Regions from separate parts of the Corynebacterium sp. Marseille-Q4381 genome, predicted to be linked through region 1. Evidence: predicted binding sites of a transcription regulator. Region 1 holds the regulator's gene; the other holds the start of a gene.

Region 1 (5,834 bases):
TTCGGCTGTGCTGGTGACGCTGCCCGTGCTGGTGGTGCTCATCGCCGAAAACGTCGGTCACGTCAAGGCGGTGTCCGAGATGACCCACCGCGACCTCGACTCCCTGCAGGGCAAAGCGCTGATTGGCGACGGCATCGCGACCACACTCGCCGGCGGTTTCGGCGGCTCCGGCACCACGACCTACGCCGAAAACATCGGCGTGATGGCGGCGACGAAGGTGTATTCCACGGCCGCCTATTGGGTCGCGGCGGTGTTCGCGATCGTATTGGCGTTCATCCCGAAGTTCGGCGCCGTTATTTTCACCATTCCAGCGGGCGTGCTCGGCGGCGCCTGCCTGGTGCTCTACGGGCTGATCGGCATGCTGGGCGTTCGCATCTGGCAGGACAACCGCGTCGACTTCACCGATCCGGTGAACCTCACTGCTGCGGCGGTGGCGCTGATCGTGGGTATCGGCAACCTCACGCTGCACGCCGGCCAGGTTGCCCTTGAAGGCATCGCGTTGGGCTCCGTCGGGATCATCGTGGTGTACCCGATCATGCGCTGGATCTACGACACCATCGGCGAGGGGCAGTACCGCTAAACGACGCCCTCCTAAGCGTCGTCCAAGTTCCGCTCGATCAGCGCCGCGATCGACTCGACGGCCTTCGGGTTGTCGGAGGTGACGGTGACCTCGTCGCCGAATTCGGCGCCCATCGCCATGATCATCAGCGCTGAGGCGGCATCCGTTTCGTCCTCATCGTCGCCTCCGACAAGCGAGAGAATGACTTCGTCGTCGTACTCGCCCGCGGCGTCGGCGATAACGGTCGCTGGGCGCGCGTGCAGGCCCACGTGGGAGCCAACCTTCACCGTCTTGGAAGCCATGATGGGGTCCTTTCGTTGTGCGCGAACATCAGTTGCAGTGACAACCAGTCTAGAGACTGTCGGCGATGACGACATTGACCCCGTGCCTCTCAAGATCGGCGACCAAGGACTGCGGAGCACCCCAGTCAGTCACCACCACGTCCACCGCGTCGAGCGGGGCGAAACTCACCAGGTAGTCGTTGCCGAGCTTCGTCGAGTCGCACAGCACCACCACGCGGCGCGCGTTGGTTACCATCGCAGCCTTCACCGCGGCTTCGTGCGCGTCGGCGGTGGATAGGCCGTGGTCCACTGTGAGGGCGTTGGTGCCGACAAACGCGACGTCGGCACGCAAAAGCGCAAGCGTCCGCAGCGCCGTGTCACCCACGACCGCCTGCGCAATGGCCCGCACCGTCCCGCCGAGAAGCTGCACGTCGCCGACGCCGGCTTCGGCGAGCTCCAGCGCCGCCGGCAGCGAGTTCGTCACAATCGACCACGAACTCGCCTCCGGCAGGAACGCTATCCGCTGCGCCAACGCGCTGATCGTCGTGCCCGAATCCAGAAAAATTGACTTGCCGGGCTCCGAAGGCAAAAACGCCGCTGCCGCCCTCGCGATCGCCTCCTTCGCATCAAGCGCAGAGCGCAACCGCGCAGCCAGCGGAAACTCGGACGTCATATATCCCTGGCTCGCCACCGCACCCCCGTGGACGCGCTGGACCACCCCTTCGTCGTTCAACGCGGCCAAGTCCCGCCGAATTGTTTCAGCGGTGACGTCGAAGCGCTCAGCAAGCTCCGCAACGCTCACCCGCCCCTCAACGGCGGTCAGCGCGGCGATTTGGCGGCGGCGTTCCTCGGCCTGCATCGCTGCTACAGTGCTCGGAAGACAGACACGACGAGGCCCATAATCTCGGCGTCGTCGCCCTTAATAGGGGAGAAGGCCTCGTTGCGCGGAAGAAGCCACACGCCCGTCGCGTCCTTGTGGAACACTTTCGCCGTCGCTTCGCCGTCGATCAGCGCGGCGACAATTTGGCCTTCTTCAGCCACCGGCTGCGATCGCACGACTAGCCAGTCGCCGTCGAGAATCGCCGCGTCGATCATGGAATCGCCGACGACTTTGAGCATGAACACGTCACCGTCCCCGAGCAGCTCATCCGGCAGCGGGTAGTACGTCTCGACGTTCTCCTCCGCCAGGATCGGCGCTCCCGCGGCAATCTGCCCGACAACCGGAACAAACCGCGGGCTCGACGCCTCTTCCGGGGTTTCGGCGGGGGCCGCCTTCTTTCGTTTCACGGGTTCCGGCAGGTGGCGCAGGTCCACGGCGCGAGGTTTGTTCGGGTCGCGGCGCAGGAACCCCTTCTTCTCCAGCTCTTTAAGCTGGTACGCCACCGAGGAGGTGGACTGCAGGCCCGCCGCGTCGCCGATCTCGCGGATGCTTGGCGGGTAGCCGCGCAGCACGACCGCGTCCTGGATTACCTGCAGAATGCGGCGCTGGCGCTCGGAGAGAGCGCTCATGTCGAGTTCGTTCGGGTCCGCCTTCTTGCGCGGCATGCGTTCTCCTTGGACGTTGGGGCAGTTGCTTATCGACGAAGCTACCACGCTAAGCAAGTGTGTTCGATATTCTCCACCGGTGTGCTATAAATCGAACATGTGGGCGTTAGAACAGGTGAGCGTACGAACCGGCGCCCGTGTTGGGCGGGCAGTTAGTATTTGGCCCAGTTGAATGAGAGGAGATAAGCAATGACCACCATGATTTACCCGTACGGCGGCGCACCGGCGTCGGAGGTTTGGGACGTCAACCGCGGGAGTTCCCGCACGGGCGAACGTGCCGTTGTTCGAACGTTAGCGCCCGCGAATCGAACGGCGGAGCGAACGGCTGCCCCTGCCGGTGGCCGCGCTCTTCCGCAGCACGACGGGTTCGAACCGGGTCGCGAGCGTCGCGATAATCTCGCCCTCGGCGGGCTGATGGCGGCGGCGCTGATCGCCGGGTCGCTCTTCGGCGGCGCGTTCGGCGCGGGGGATGCGCCGGTTCAACCCAGCAGCGTCTTGGAAGCGGCGCGCTAGGATAGAGGTCATGTTTTGCCCGTTCTGCCATCATGAGCAGTCGCGCGTGACCGATTCGCGCACGGTGGAAGGCGGCGCCGCGATCCGTAGACGCCGCGAGTGCACGGAGTGCGGGGGGCGCTTCACCACGGTGGAGAAAGCCGTGCTGACAGTGGTCAAGCGCAACGGGGTCAGCGAGCCGTTCGACCGCGACAAACTTATCCTGGGTGTGCGTCGCGCCTGCCAGGGCCGCGACGTGTCCGACGACGCGCTGAAGCGCCTCGCGCAGCAAGTTGAGGAGACGGTGCGCGCTCAAGGCAGCTCGCAGGTGCCGGCGAACCAGATCGGCCTCGCGGTGCTTGAACCGCTGCGCGCGCTCGACGAGGTGGCGTACCTGCGCTTCGCCTCCGTGTACAAGTCGTTCGAAAGCGCGGACGATTTCGAGTCCGAGATCCGCCTCATGCGCAGGCGCGACCGTTCGGAATTCTAGCGCCCGGTATCAGCGCCCGAGCTTGTCGGCGAGCTTCTCAATTCGTCGCTGGCTCACCGGCTGCGGCGTGCCCAGCCGCTGAGCGAACAGGCTGACGCGCAGCTCCTCGATGCGCCACAGGATGTCTTTGTAGGCGCGAGACTTCCGCACACTCGCAGGCAGTTTCGCGACACGCGCCTCGAGGTAGCGCTTCGACTCGTCGACGACCGACTGGCGGTCGGCGTCGCGGTCTGGGTCCAAGCGCATGTCTTCCAAGCGGATGCGCATCGCTTCAATGTAGCGCGGCAGGTGTTGCAGGTGGTCCGCGCCGTGGATGGTGATTGCGTGCTTCGGCAGGTAGAAGTCCAGCTGAGAGCGCATGTCATCGATCGCCGGGCCTTCCCAATTCGCCAGTTCGGTTCGCATATTCGCGTACTCCACCAGCGCGGGCGCGAGCCCCACCACGATGCGGCGCACCTCGCCAGGAACCTTTGGCTTGATCTCCTTGACAAGCGCGTCGAACTCTTCCGGGGTGCGCACTGCGCCGCCGTGCGAGAGCATGAGGTCGCGGATGACTGCGACGCGGGCGTCGTCAACCAAGCCCTCCGCGCCGCCGTGCGGGTAATGGTCCACGGCCACCTTGTGGCGCAACGGTAGCCCCTTCGTCATCTGCTGCACGGACACGGGGATCTCGCGAAGCAGCAGCGTCAACGTTGCCGTCGTCATCGACGCGTCGGCGGCCGCCTTTGTCGGGTGCACCGACACCTTTACGCCGTCCGGCGTGACCTCGAGCGCGGGGTACGCGTCGACCTCGTTGCCCTCGATGACTGTGGTGACGGTTTCGGGCACCGCGCCGAGCGTGTCGGCGGTCCACTTCTTTACCGTTTCCGAGGCGCTGGCAGCGGCGCGCTTCGCCACCGACGAGCGGATTTTGCCCGCCTGCCTGCGCTTCAGCGCGGCGAGGTCGGTGTCGTGGTCGATGATGTTGCCGCGCTTGTCAATCGCCGCGTACGTCGCTTTCAAGTGGTCAGGCAGCGCCGCGGGGTTGAAGTCGGTCCCGTTGACGCCGGAGATGCCGGCGGCGCGCAGGGCGTTTGAGAGGGCGTCGACAAGCGGAAGCTCCTCGTCGAGCAGCGGCACCGCGCGGGCGGCGAAGTCCGGCACCGGCACGACGTGTTTGCGCAGCGCCTTCGGTAGCGTGCGGATGAGTTCCGTGACCAGCTCGAGGCGCAGCCCCGGCACCAGCCAGTCGAACCCGTCCGCTTCGAAACCCGCGAGCAGCGGCACGGGCACCACCACCGTGAGTCCGTCGAACGGGGCGCCGGGCTCGAACTTGTAGCGCAGCTCGTAATCGATCGTGCCTTGGCGCCAGAGCGGCGGGAACGCCTCCTCGGACGTGTCGAGGTTGTCGTCGGTCAACAGCGCCGCCGGGTCGAAGTCGAGGTAGTGCGGGTCCGCGTGGCGCTGCTTTTTCCACCACGAGTCGAAATGCCGGGCGGTGGTCACCGTCTCGGGCAGTTTGGCGTCGTAGAAGTCGAACAGCGTGTCCTCGTCGACGACGAGGCCGCGGCGGCGGACCTTCTCCTCGACGGCGGCGGCGTCGTTGAGCAGCGCCTCGTTGTGCTCGATGAACAGGTGGTGCCGATTCCAATCGCCGCCGATCAGCGCGTGGCGGATGAACATGTTGCGCGCCCCGTCCGGGTCGACGCGGTGGTACGGCACGAGGCGGTCGCGCGCGATGGTCACGCCGTAGAGCATCGTCTTCTCGTGCACCATCGCCGCTGACCGCTTGCGCGACCACACCGGCTCGGAGTAGCTGCGGCGCAGCAGGTCGCCGGCGGCGTGCTCGACCCAGGCGGGCTCAATCTTCGCCACGTCGCGGGCGAACAGCCGGGAGGTTTCCACCAGCTCGGCGGCCATGAGGAAGGCAGGGGGCTTTTTGCTTAACGACGACCCCGGGAACACCACAAACCGCGTCCCCCGAGCCCCGTCGTACTCCTTCGAGTTGCCGTCCCGTGCGCCAATGTTGGAGAGCAGGCCGGTGAGCAGCGACTTGTGGATCGCGTCTGCGTCGCGCTCGCCGGCGACGTTCTCGGCGCGCGACCAGCCGAGCTGGCGCTCCACGTCGCGCAGCTGGCGCACGAGGTCGTACCACTCGCGGATGCGCATGTAGTGCAGGAACTCGCGCTTCATCCGCTTGCGGAAGGCGTTGCCGGACAGCTCGTCGCGCGAATCGTTGATGTAATCCCACAGCTTCAGCGCCGAGAGGAAGTCGGATTCCTTGTCTTTGAAGCGGGCGTGCGCCTGGTCGGCTTGGGCCTGGTAGTCGAGCGGGCGTTCGCGCACGTCCTGGATGGTCATGTTGGCGACGATGACGGTGACGTCGTCAAGCACGCCCAAGCGGTTGGCCTCCACCAGCATGCGGGCCATCTTCGGGTCGACCGGGATGCGCGCAATGTCGCGGCCGATGTCCGTTAGCGCCGGCGCA
Region 2 (5,834 bases), on a different contig from region 1:
TCCAGCGCGTTCCACAGCTCGTCCAAATCCCAGTCCTCGACGTAGCCTTCGCGCGTCGCGCCGTCGACGTAAGCGCCGACAGTCTCGTCGATCATGCGGCGCACCTGGCCCGCGATGTCCTTGGAATCGAGGATCTCCTGACGCTCGCGGTAGACCACCTTGCGCTGCTCGTTGAGCACCTCGTCGTACTTCAGCACGTTCTTGCGCATTTCGAAGTTCTGGTTCTCCACGCGCGACTGGGCCGACTTGATTGCGTTCGAGACCATCTTCGCCTCGATCGGGACGTCGTCCGGCACGTTGAGGCGGTTCATCATGTTCTCCATGGAAGTGCCCATGAAGCGGACCATCAGCTCGTCGCGCATCGACAGGTAGAAGCGAGTCTCGCCCGGATCGCCCTGACGGCCCGCGCGGCCGCGCAGCTGGTTGTCGATGCGGCGGGACTCGTGGCGCTCAGTACCAATCACGTACAGGCCACCGGACTCGCGCACCTGGTCGCCGAGCTGCTTGGAACGTTCCTTCGCCGCCGGGAGCTGCTCGTCCCACGCCGCCTGGTAGCGTTCCTCGTCCTCGAACGGGTCAAGACCCTGTTCCTGCAGCTTCGCGTCGAGCAACACCTCGGGGTTGCCGCCGAGCACGATGTCGGTGCCGCGGCCGGCCATGTTGGTGGACACGGTCACCTTGCCCGGAAGACCCGCCTCGGCGATGATGCGGCCCTCTTCCTCGTGGTGCTTCGCGTTGAGCACGTTGTGCTGGATGCCCTTGCGGGTGAGCAGCTGGGACAAGTACTCAGAGCGCTCAACCGAGGTGGTGCCGACGAGCACGGGCTGGCCGTTCTCGACGTGCTCCGCAATGTCGTCTGCGACCGCGGAAAACTTCGCCTCCTGGGTCTTGTAGATCAGGTCGTCGCGGTCCACGCGCTGGTTCGGCTTGTTTGGCGGGATCGCCACCACGTCGAGCTTGTAAATCTGGTGCAGCTCCGCAGCCTCAGTTTCCGCGGTACCGGTCATACCGGCGAGCTTGGTGTAGAGGCGGAAGTAGTTCTGCAGCGTGACGGTCGCCAGCGTCTGGTTCTCGTTCTTGATCTCGACGTTTTCCTTCGCCTCGATCGCCTGGTGCATGCCCTCGTTGTAGCGGCGACCTGCCAGCACGCGGCCGGTGAACGAGTCCACGATCAGGACCTCGCCCTGGCGGATGATGTAGTCCTTGTCGCGCTCGAAGAGCTCCTTCGCCTTGATGGCGTTGTTGAGGTAACTCACCAGCTGGGAGTGCTCCGGCGCGTAGAGGTTGGTGATGCCGAGCTGGTCCTCGACAAACTCGACGCCCTCCTCGCTCACGCCGATCGTGCGCTTGCGCTGGTCCACTTCGTAGTGGATGCCCTCGCGCATGCGCGGCGCCAGCTGCGCGAACACGGTGTAAAACTGGCTCGAGCCGTCAGCCGGGCCGGAGATGATGAGCGGGGTTCGGGCTTCGTCGATAAGAATCGAGTCAACCTCGTCCACGATGGCGAAGTTGTGGCCGCGCTGGACCATCTCGGCGGGCGAGCGCGTCATGTTGTCGCGCAAGTAATCGAACCCGAGCTCGTTGTTGGTGCCGTAGGTAATGTCCGCGTCGTAGGCGGCCTTGCGCTCCGGCGGGCGCATCTCGGAGAGGATGACGCCAACCTCGAGACCAAGGAAGTGGTGGACGCGGCCCATCATCTCCGCGTCGCGCTTGGCCAGGTAGTCGTTCACCGTGACGATGTGGACGCCCTTGCCCTCAAGCGCGTTCAAGTACGCCGGCAGTACCGAGGTCAGGGTCTTGCCCTCACCGGTCTTCATCTCGGCGACCGAGCCGAAGTGCAGCGCGGCGCCGCCCATGATCTGCACCTTGTAGTGCTTCTGGCCGAGCACGCGCCACGACGCCTCCCTGGCGGTGGCAAACGCGTCGATGAGGATGTCGTCGAGCGACGCCCCGTCGGCAAGCTGCGCCTTGAACTCGTCAGTCTTCGCCTTCAGTTCCGCATCGGTCAACGCCGCATACTGATCATCAAGCGCCATCACCTGGTCGGCGATCTTGGCCAGACGCTTCACGGTGCGTCCCTCGCCGGCGCGAAGCAGCTTCGTTAGTCCTTGAAACACGTTAAAGAAATCCTTTTGTAGGTTTCTGCAGGTATACCAACGAACCAGTGTACCCACCGCTACCTTGCAACCAGGATGCAGCCGGCTGGGAACTTCCTTATTGGGCGACCGGTGGGCGCAGGTGAATGAGGTCGTCCGATTATGCGCGGCATAATTTTCGAACGCTTGTTCTATAACGTGCGATCGTATGTTCGAGGCGGTTTGTATAGTGTTCGCACCGATGTTTCACCTCCACAATTCCCCAGCCAGAGCAAGGAAACCGCCATGACCACAACGCTTCTCCCTCCCCGCCGCAGCACCGATGCCAAGACGATCGCGGGTGAGATACGCGAACAGCACCGCCTTACCAACGTCGCTAAGGCCGAGTTGTTAGAACTGATTGCCCATTTCGACGAGCACGAGTTGTCGGAGGCGCTCGGAGCGTCCAGCACCGTTGACTGGCTGCAACGGGAGCTGCGCTACCCCGTCTCAACTGCCTACGAGTACGTCCGCGTCGGCCGAAAGTTGCGGGACTTTCCCCTGCTTGCCGCTGCATTCCGCAAAGCGGAGCTGGATTACACCACCGTCAGGTTCCTGCTGCAGTACATGACTGCAGCCAACGAATCGGATCTGGTGGAGTTAGGTCGCACCCTGTGCCACGCGGAACTGCGGCAAGCGCTCGCCGGGGCACCGAAGGATGACGACAGGGACCCGGACGAGCCGTATTTCAACTTGGACACTCGGTCGGATGGCATGTGGGCTGGCGACTTCCTTCTCACACCGATGATGGGCGAAATATTGAAATCGGCGCTCAAGATTGCCCAGCTGGCCAACTACGACCTCGAAGGCGAGGACATCGAGGGATTACTCAACGAAGACGTAAAGGCCGTCATGGAGCAAGAACTGCGCGAAATGTTCGGCGACGCGCTGGTCGACGCGTGCGACCCTCAGGCAACCGCCGAGGACGAATGCGCGGTCCCGCGTCCTGATATTGAAGAGGCCTGCCCCGGAGAGCAGGTCGCCGCGCCGCGACCAGATACCAAGATCACCATGGAGAAGCTCTTACGCGTCCCCACCCGCTTCGGTGCAGTGGCCAACGTTGACCTGTACAACGCGTTCGTAAACATGATCCAGATGGTCCGTGCAAACCCGGTCACCCCGGTCCGCGCTCCCGGCGCCAACGTGGCGATCATGCTGACCGAGGACGGCAAGGCGTGGATGCCCCAGAACCCACAAGTGCCGTCGTCGGTGGTGCGCGATTACGTCGCCAACGCCATGTACCGCATGCACATAACGGACCCCGCGGGGTTGACGTTGTCGTACGGGCGCGAACGGCGCTTCGCCAGCGACGCACAGATCGGCGCGCTGCTCGATGTATGGGGCCACCAATGCGCTATGCCCGGTTGCACGCATACCCGCTTCATCGAGATTCACCATATTAAGGAGTGGTCCGAAGGGGGTCGGACCGATATCGGAAACCTCATCCCCCTGTGCTCAACCTGCCACTCCAAGGTCAGCCACGGACTGGCACACATTACGCAAGAAGGGCCCGACTTAGAGTTCAGGTTCAAGGACGGCAGCCGCTTCATCTCGCGCAATCGGGGACTTCCGGAGCGCGCCGCCGACTACGAAGGTCCCATGCGTGAGTACGAGTTCAGGTCCGACCTGTCGTTCGAGTAGCCGACTATGCCGCGCATAAATTATGCCGGGCATAAAACAACCCACACCCTGAGGTCCAGGATGCGGGTGGATGAGAAGAGTCAGGCGTAAGCAGACGTTACTGCTCCTCGCCCCCGTTTTCGGCGATCTCGGACTCAGAGGCGAGCGCGATCAGGCCGTAGTCGTAGGCGTGGCGGCGGTAGACCACCGACGGGCGCTGCGTTTCTTCATCGATGAAGAGGAAGAAATCGTGGCCGACCAGCTCCATCTCAGACAGCGCGTCGTCGACGCTCATCGGAGTGTTCGGGTGCAGCTTGCTGCGCACGATCTGGCCCGGCTCGAAGTCGGCGAACTGATCTGCGTACGGGTCAACGTCGTACTTGCCCGGCTGCGCCTCGCGGACGTCGGCGGCCTCGGCAGCGAGCTCAGCGGCGACGACACCGGTGGACTTGGGCGCGCGGTGGCCCGAGCGGGAAATCTCGCGGCGCACCTTCACCTTGCGCAGGGAGCGCTCCAGCTTGCCCACCGCGGATTCAAGTGCGGCGTAGAAGCTGTCTTCCTTCGCCTCGGCGCGGGCGAGGTGGCCCTTGCCCGAGGCGGTGATCTGGATGCGGTTGGCCTGCGCTTCGCGGCGCGGGTTCGGCTCGTGCTTCAGCTCCACGTGAAAGGAGGTCAGCGAGGGGTCGAGCTTCTCAATCTTCGCCAGCTTGCCGTTGACCCGCTCCTGGAAGTGCTCCGGAACTTCGACGTTTCGGCCGGTGATGGTGACTTGGGCGGCGGGGCTCAAGCCAACGTTTTGGTCATACTCTGCAGAAGTCATGTTCTGCCTCCTCGGAAGGTAGTAGGAACCGGGTTCACCTCTGATTATACAGCTGGTCATGCGGAGTTAATGTGGTTTTCATGTTATGCCGCACATAATGCGACGCAGGCTTTCACATCGGCGCCGTGGGCTAGCAACTTTTCGACGCTCGCCTGCAACGTCGCCCCCGTCGTCACCACATCATCGACCACAATGACCGGTTGGGCCGGCACTGCGGAGATGCGCACGGCGTTGGCGAGGTTGGCTCGCCGCTGCGCTGCGTCGAGCTCCGACTGGTCCGCCGTGCGCTCGCGGAGGCTGAGCACTGGGACAACCGATCGACGGGTGGACCGGCAGCACGCCTCGACGGGGTCGCCACCGCGCGCCCTCGCGGAAGACGGCCGCGTGGGTGCGGGCACGAGCGCGCAGCTGTCGGGAATGTCGCCGCGCGCCTCGAGGTAGTCCAGCGCAGCGTCCAGGACGGCACCGACGTGGCGGCGCACGGCGAGGTTCTCGCGCTCTTTCATGGCGAGCACCACCGAGCGGTGAGCGTCTGCGTAGGAACCGAGCGCGAAGACTGGGACGTGGGGCGAGGTGGGCGGGAACACCCGCGCAGGAGGGTGAGCGAGTTGGACGCGGCAGTCGCTACAAAGCAGCTGCCCCGGCTCGCCGCAGCCGGCGCAGTGACGAGGCAGCAACAGTTCGGCGACGTCCCCCAAGATCCCCACAACTGCACTAGCTTGCCACAGATCAGCGCGCGACGATGGGGAGCGCGCGAACTCCCTGCAAACCAGGCACTTCGCGCCACAGTGGGTTGTCGGCGCCGGTGTTGGGCAGCTGCAGGATCGCGTTGGCGTCGGTGACGTAGAGCATGTTCGGCGACGCGGCGACGGCCACCACCGGAGCCGAGATGTTGCCCACCGACAGGGGCGCGGCGGAGGAGCCGTCCTGTTCTACGCGCAGCACCGGCGAGACGGAGCTCGAGGTGCCCACGATCAGGGAACCGTCGGGCTGCCAATCGGCGGCGACGACAGAGCCGCCGAGGTCGGGCGCGTACTCCATCACGTTGATGATGGCGCGGTCGCCGGGCGCCCGGCGGGCCACGATTCCGGTGTAGAGGTGGCCGTCGATGACCATCACCACCCGCGCGCCGGAGCGCGACAGCCGCAGCACCGAGATGTTGCCGCTGACTCCCTCTGGCAGCTCGGCGACAATCTCCTCGCTTGTCACCTCGCCGCTGGCGGCGGAGCGCACGGAGCGAAGGATGCGGGTGCCGTCGG

What was found. Region 1 encodes LexA, which represses DNA repair genes until DNA is damaged. Its sites were predicted from a motif close to CGAACANNTGTTCG; they were not measured.
Region 2: V6D40_RS02200 (HNH endonuclease signature motif containing protein) is a predicted target of LexA. The motif match lies at 2,298-2,311, and genes of this name have one in related genera.

Annotation. Positions count from the first base shown of each region.
Region 1 covers NZ_JBAJNR010000001.1:237,043-242,876, reverse strand. Annotated here, with positions in the region: gene V6D40_RS01245 (uracil-xanthine permease family protein) at 1-580, shown strand, start outside; gene V6D40_RS01240 (HPr family phosphocarrier protein) at 592-861, opposite strand; gene V6D40_RS01235 (DeoR/GlpR family DNA-binding transcription regulator) at 911-1,699, opposite strand; gene lexA (transcriptional repressor LexA) at 1,705-2,385, opposite strand; gene V6D40_RS01225 (hypothetical protein) at 2,575-2,898, shown strand; gene nrdR (transcriptional regulator NrdR) at 2,909-3,367, shown strand; gene hrpA (ATP-dependent RNA helicase HrpA) at 3,377-5,834, opposite strand, start outside.
Region 2 covers NZ_JBAJNR010000002.1:84,723-90,556, forward strand. Annotated here, with positions in the region: gene secA (preprotein translocase subunit SecA) at 1-2,117, opposite strand, end outside; gene V6D40_RS02200 (HNH endonuclease signature motif containing protein) at 2,382-3,776, shown strand; gene hpf (ribosome hibernation-promoting factor, HPF/YfiA family) at 3,874-4,575, opposite strand; gene V6D40_RS02210 (ComF family protein) at 4,659-5,282, opposite strand; gene V6D40_RS02215 (LpqB family beta-propeller domain-containing protein) at 5,305-5,834, opposite strand, start outside.